Linked DNA regions of Symmachiella dynata. Each later gene encodes a partner of the first gene's protein in a complex. Links are inferred from orthologs where the notes say so. Each region holds a gene or a part of one and is shown on either strand. Other genes may lie near its edges.

Region 1 (3,248 bases):
AATTGGCCCGGGGGGGACGCGCTAATGCTCGTTCACAACCACCCTCATCTTGCGATATCGTAAGCCGACCACAGGATGGGTTGTGGCTACGCGGGCTTTAGAGGCTGTTTTCGAATTGCTCGCGGCGGGCGGCGAGGATTTGCTTGAGCACGCGGTGGCAGGCGGTGCAGCCGCTGCCGGCTCCGGTTTGTTGCTTCAAATCCTGGACCGATTCGGCGTTGAACACGCTGACCGCAGAATCGATTTCCTCAGACGTGACGCCCAGGCAACGGCAGATCACATCGTTACTACAGCCGCTCGCAGTGGACTTTTCCACGACGGTAGAGGTTTTCACTGCGAAGAGAGTCGCTTTAGCTGCCCAATTAGTCATATCGGTCGTTCCGATGCAGTCAACATGAATTGAGAATGAGTCTCAGTTGCACTGGTTCAATTCTACCGAAACGTCAGACGATGTCAAATCCAATTGGCACTGTCTCAATCGTGAGCGTGTAGTCCTCCGGCGCGCCCTTCATAAACCGTTTTGAGGCAATGGGTTATCAGGTTTGACTCACAATTCTGTTAGGGACCCCGTATACTGTTCGTTGAGCGCTTCGTCGGTGGCGGGGCGATAGCTGGTGACTATTGTGTTACGGATTTCAACATGCCTGAGTTTCAATTACAGAGTGAATTCCAGCCCGGCGGCGACCAGCCGGCAGCGATTGAAGCGTTGGTCAAAGGGATTCAAGCGGGGCAGAAGGAACAGGTGCTGTTAGGGGTCACCGGCTCTGGCAAGACCTTCACGATGGCCAATGTGATCCAACAAATGCAGCGGCCTGCGCTGGTGTTGTCGCACAATAAGACGTTGGCGGCGCAGTTGTATTCGGAGTTCAAGGCGTTCTTTCCGCATAACGCCGTGTCGTATTTTGTTAGTTATTACGATTATTATCAGCCCGAAGCGTACATTCCGCAGCGCGACATCTACATCGAAAAAGATGCATCGATCAACGAAGAGATCGATCGTTTGCGGCTGCAGGCGACCAGTTCGTTGGTCAGCCGGCGGGATGTGATTGTTGTGGCGAGCGTGAGTTGCATCTACGGTTTGGGGTCTCCCAAAGACTATTTGGAGATGATGTTGCCGTTGCGGGTCGGAGACGAAATCGACCGCGACGAGATGCTGCTGAAACTGATCGACATCCAATACGATCGTAACGACATCAGTTTTCAGCGAGGCACCGTCCGCGTGCGGGGTGACGTCGTCGAGTGCTGGCCGGCGTACGAGGAATTTGCCTACCGCATCGAGCTGTGGGGCGATGAGATCGAAAAACTGTCGATCATCAACCCGCTGACCGGACAAGAAGCCCGTGTGTTGGAAGAGGCGTACATCTATCCCGCCAAGCATTTTGTCATGCCGCAAGAACGGATTACGGCGGCGATCAAGGCGATCGAAGACGAGCTGAATGGGCGGTTGCAAGAATTGCGAGAAGCGGGCAAATTGCTGGAAGCACAGCGATTAGCGGCTCGGACGCGGTTTGATTTGGAAATGATGCAAGAGGTCGGGTATTGCCCCGGTATCGAAAATTACAGTCAGCCGTTATCGGGCCGTCCCCCGGGATCGCCGCCTGATACGTTGATGGACTTTTTCCCGGACGACTTTGTGGCATTCATCGACGAATCGCACGCCACAACACCGCAAATCCGTGCCATGTTTGCCGGCGATCATTCGCGGAAGACGACGCTGGTCGAACATGGATTCCGTCTGCCTTCGGCGCTCGATAATCGGCCGTTGAAGTTTGCTGAATGGCGCGAGCGGCTGAATCAAATCGTGTACGTGTCGGCCACTCCCAGCGACTGGGAATTGGAACAGACCGGCGGTGAATTTGTCGAACAGGTGATTCGCCCGACCGGTCTGGTCGATCCCGTGATCCACATCGTTCCCGCCCGCGGCCAAGTCCCGCATTTGATGGAACAAATTCGCAAGCGAGCGGAGGTCCAGGAACGGGTCTTGGTCACGACGCTCACTAAGCGATTGTCGGAGGAACTCACGCGTTATTTGTCAGAACAGGGCATTCGTTGCAAGTGGCTGCATTCGGAATTGGACGCGATTGAACGTGTGGAGATTCTCCGTGAATTACGGGAACACAAATTCGATGCGTTGATTGGCATTAACTTGCTGCGGGAAGGTTTGGACTTGCCGGAAGTCTCCTTAGTCGCCATTCTGGATGCAGACAAAGAAGGTTTCTTGCGCAGTGAAACGAGTCTGATTCAAACCATCGGGCGGACGGCACGGAATGTGAACGCTGAAGTCTATTTGTATGCGGATCGCGTGACCAATAGCATGCAGCGGGCGATTGATGAAACGAATCGCCGTCGCGAATTACAGTTGGCCTATAATGCGGAGCATGGGATTACGCCGGAAACGATTCGCAAGGCGATTTCTCGCGGGATTGAAGAAGATATCGAAGCGCGGCAAGTCGAGCAGTCGGCGGCGGGGATTGGGGATGAACAACAGTACGTCACCATGGAGTTCGTCCAAGAATTGGAAGCGGAGATGCTGGCGGCGGCTGAGGATTTGCAATTCGAACGGGCAGCCGAACTGCGCGATCGGATTTTGCAGCTCAAGCAACAGCTTGGACAACCGCTCACGGCGGACGAAAAGGTGGCCGAGGGACAAGTCAAATCGCAGACCAAGAAAAAGCGGGGCCGCCGCCGTGGGGGTGGAAAACGGGTTCCCAAACCAGGAAAGCGAGAGTAACAAACTGTGTTGAACGGTTGTGACAAGAATTGATGGGGTGGACCGGGAGAAACGCGTCACATGCTGAGCGCTAAGGCAGTGGACCGTTGGGCCGAAGATTGGGCCGATGGATTGAACCCGATTTTGGTGAAGGAGACGCGGCAGGTCTTTAAAACCCATCTGGTGACAATCCCGTTCTTTGTGGCGTTGGTGGTCGCCTGGTTCGTGTCGATGTCGGTCGTGATCGAACCGGCGCATCCGGAGAGTGTTCTCGGCCCCAGACTTCTTATGCCCTTGTTGATGGTACTGGGGGCTGCACTTTTTTACGTCGTGCCCTACATCAGCTTCCGCAGCATGACTGCCGAGCGCGAACGGCACACGTTTGAGATGCTGGCCGTCAGTTCGCTGTCCGACACGCAGATCTTTTGGGGAAAACTCAGCTCGGCGCTCGTCGTGATTGGATTGTTTGTCGCAGCGTTTGCGCCGTTCATTTCGATGACTTATATGCTCCGCGGCTTGAGCGTATTCGACATCCTCG
Region 2 (3,319 bases), 300 kb from region 1 along the record:
TCATCGAAGAAGCCCGCCACCACGGTTTCCATTCGCTAATCGCCCTCGTCACAGCCGAAAGCGAAGCAAGTCTGCATTTGAACAAAATGTTCGGGTTTGTCGAAGTCGGCGTGCTCAAGGAAATCGGTCGTAAGTTTGATCGGTTGTTGGATGTGGTGATACTGCAGAAGGTGTTGGACTGATGTTCTAAAAAAGCGCCGCTGTACTTGGCACTACGAAAAAAACCTCACGCAAAGGCGCAAAGATCGCAAAGCAAAGTAACTCACCATGCCCGACTCCTTGCAGCCTCTGCGCCTTGGCGTGAGATTTCCTGCATGGAATGCACGTCTTTTGTTTGATCTGTGTTCAATCCGTGTTTCATCTGTGGCTAATAAACACCACTAACTAACGCTGCCCGACCGGTTGCAGCGGGCTTTTGGCGATGTCGAAGTTGCGGCACTCCCCTGCTGCGAATTCGACCGTGACTGTTTTGCGGCGACCGAAGCCGTCGACGTTGCGGACGGTGCCGACACCGTATTGCGGATGGCGGACGTCCATGCCAATGCTGAAACCGCGCGGAATATCCGTCGGGGTGTTGGTGCCATTGAGCAAGTCGGCGGCGGTCATCATTTGTGGTCGCGGCGCGTCTTCTTCGGGGCGCTGTTTGATGATCGGTTCGAAGTCGTCCAGCGAATCGTCGTGGGCATAGTCATCGTCCCACGCGATATATTCGCTGTCGGTTTCGACGACGGTGGCGGCGAGATCCATCTCGAACAAAAACGGGCTGGGGATCGTCGAGAGTCGCTGGCCGCGGATATCCCGCACTGCTGTTTGCGTGAGCATCAACTGCTCTTCCGCACGGGTCATGCCCACGAACAACAAACGTCGCTCCTCTTCCAGTTCATGCGGGTCGTCACTGTTGATTGCCCGTTCGTGCGGTAACAGGTTTTGTTCAACACCGACGATGAAGACCACCGGATATTCCAACCCCTTAGCGGCGTGCAACGTCATCAATGTTACGCTGCCCGCATGTTCATCCAGGCTATCCACATCGTTGATCAGCGAACTTTCTTCCAGGAATCCTTCCAACGTGGCATCGTCGCCGTGCGCTGCATCGTATTGCCGGGCTGCGGAGATCAATTCATCGACGTTGGCAGCCCGCTCCATGTTTTGTTCCGTGGGGTCATCCAGCCAAGAATGATCATAGCCGGTTTGTGTAACGACCTGCGTGATCAACTCGGCGACTCCCTGCGCCGTGCGTTGCGACAGTTGGGAGATCAATTCGTAAAACCCATGCAGTGCTTTGACGGCGCGCTTTGTTAGCTTGGGGACCTCCTCCGCACGCGCCGCTGCTTCCAACAAACCGCCCCCCTGCCCCGTTGTCCAAGCGGTTAAACGCGTCAGTGATGTTTTGCCGATGCCCCGCGCGGGGACGTTGACGACTCGTTCAAACGCGGTCCGGTCAGCCGGGTTGGCGATCAGCCGTAGGTAGGCGACGATGTCTTTGACTTCGGCCCGGTCGTAAAACCCAACACCGGCGGCGACTTGATACGGAATGTGAAAGCGGGCCAATGCTCGTTCGATGCTTCGCGAAAGTGCGTTGACCCGATAAAAGATTGCGAAGTCCGACCACGCTCTGCCTGCTTGATCCACGAGGTCTTGAATCCGCAGCGCGATCCCTTCTGCCTCGGCAGCGCCGTCGGTGAACGTCAATAACTCGACCGGCGGCCCTTCATCATTCTCCGTCAGCAATTCCTTGGCTTTGCGGTTAAAATTGTGACCGATCAACAGATCCGCTTGCCGCAAGATGGCCTTAGTGCTGCGGAAATTATGTTCCAGGCGGACGACTTTTGCATCGGGATAATCTTGTTCGAAACGCAAGATGTTGCCGATCTCGGCCCCCCGCCAGGCATAGATCGATTGATCGGGATCACCGGTGGCGCATAGATTGGGATAATCCTGTGACAACGCGCGGACGATGCGGTATTGCGGTAGGTTGGTGTCCTGATATTCATCGACGAGAACGTATTGAAACCGCTCGTCCAGTTGGCTCCGCAAGGCGGGGTTTTCTTCCAGCAAGCGCGCCACGTGCAGCAACAGGTCGTCGAAGTCGACCGCATTGCTGTCTTGCAACGCGCGTTGATAGGCGGGGTAGGCCTCCGTCACAACCCGCAACATTGTATCGCCTATTCCTCCCCCAGGGTTGAGGGCAAACTCCTCGGGGCCGACGAGACGATTTTTGCTGGAGCTAATCCGCGCCGCCACTTTGGCGGGTGGAAAATGTTTGACATCGTGCCCCAACTCGGTAAGCACCGATTTGAGCAACCGTCGTTGGTCCGAGGTGTCGAGAATCGTGTAGTTCGGCTGCAGTCCGACGCCGCGTGCGTGCTTGCGCAGCAATTGTGCGCAGAACCGGTGAAACGTGCTGACCCAGATTTTGGCATCCGGCAACAGCGCTTCAACACGCTCACCCATTTCACGAGCCGCTTTGTTGGTGAAGGTGATCGCCAGAATGTTGTAGGGATGCACGCCGCTTTGCACCAACTGGGCGATACGGTGCGTGATCACCCGCGTCTTGCCCGAACCGGGACCGGCAAGCACGAGCAGCGGTCCCTCCTTGTGGTCGACCGCCTGTTGTTGGCTGGCTGTGAGATTGTTCAAAAGTCGCTGCTTGTAAAATCGGAACTCGAGGCAAGGGCCGCGCTCCGTCCACGGCCCGTTCCAGCAATCATAAAGAATGCGCTCGCGTTTTGACCAGCCAATTGTCATTCCGACGACTGAGGAACACTCCCCTGCCCCGTTCACCGCTGTCCAGAATGATTCTGTCGGACAATCTGCCCGCCCCCAGAATTTTCTAATTTCCACGGCTTTGATAGAAATTATCCTGTAACAAACGCCACTCATTTGCGCTTCAGTTATTATGTGACCGTAACTATAACACCATAGCTGCGCGCTGTGGCCTACGATAATCATTCGGAGGGGGGGAGCGACAATGAGTGGCCAACCGAATCAAAACGGCGTAGAACTCGCCGATGCAAGCGTTAAAGGCAACCCGGACCGTGGCGGGTTTGCCACGAACTTTGGCTTTATCATGGCGGCGGTCGGGAGCGCCGTGGGGTTGGGGAATATTTGGAAATTCCCTTACATCACCGGCGAATACGGTGGCGGCGCGTTTGTGTTGGTCTATTTAATCTGCATTGCCGTCGTCGGATTGCCGTTGATGTATGCGGAGTTAATCATCGGTCGTCGCGGCGGCAGCGATATTCTAGGAGCGATGCGGAACCTCGCCGCTGAAGGAAGCGTGTTGGGACGGATACTCGCTTATCTGACCGGTGGTATG

The links.
Region 2: the proteins of uvrB (region 1) and Mal52_RS11615 are in contact, whole or in part, in a crystal structure (PDB 7EGT), measured with the Thermus thermophilus proteins. The link is inferred for Symmachiella dynata from one-to-one orthologs. Residues at the interface, in WP_096411307.1 of Thermus thermophilus: Glu23, Leu25, Arg26, Asp27, Gly28, Glu29, Arg30, Phe31, Arg55, Glu326, Asp327, Phe328, Glu379, Ser382, Gln383, His398, Gly400, Arg401; in WP_096412145.1 of Thermus thermophilus: His654, Arg656, Phe657, Gln666, Asp668, Glu669, Lys680, Arg681, Leu682, Ser683, Lys685, Tyr686, Ala687.

Annotation. Positions count from the first base shown.
Region 1 is NZ_CP036276.1:3,294,626-3,297,873, forward strand. What follows is about bases 262-3,185. They hold uvrB (excinuclease ABC subunit UvrB), read left to right. Parts: upstream 262-640; coding sequence 641-2,731; downstream 2,732-3,185. Other genes in these bases: Mal52_RS12720 ((2Fe-2S)-binding protein), read right to left, coding at 262-370; Mal52_RS12730 (ABC transporter permease), read left to right, coding at 2,792-3,185. Outside these bases: more of Mal52_RS12720, read right to left, coding at 98-261; more of Mal52_RS12730, read left to right, coding at 3,186-3,248. UniProt on the Escherichia coli protein: The UvrABC repair system catalyzes the recognition and processing of DNA lesions. A damage recognition complex composed of 2 UvrA and 2 UvrB subunits scans DNA for abnormalities.
Region 2 is NZ_CP036276.1:2,997,726-3,001,044, reverse strand. What follows is about bases 13-3,007. They hold Mal52_RS11615 (ATP-dependent helicase), read right to left. Parts: upstream 2,641-3,007; coding sequence 385-2,640; downstream 13-384. Other genes in these bases: Mal52_RS11610 (sodium-dependent transporter), read left to right, coding at 2,972-3,007; Mal52_RS11620 (GNAT family N-acetyltransferase), read left to right, coding at 13-182. Also shown: more of Mal52_RS11620, read left to right, coding at 1-12; more of Mal52_RS11610, read left to right, coding at 3,008-3,319. UniProt on the Escherichia coli protein: A helicase with DNA-dependent ATPase activity. Unwinds DNA duplexes with 3'-5' polarity. Translocates on single-stranded DNA with 3'-5' polarity. Initiates unwinding more efficiently from a nicked substrate than double-stranded DNA.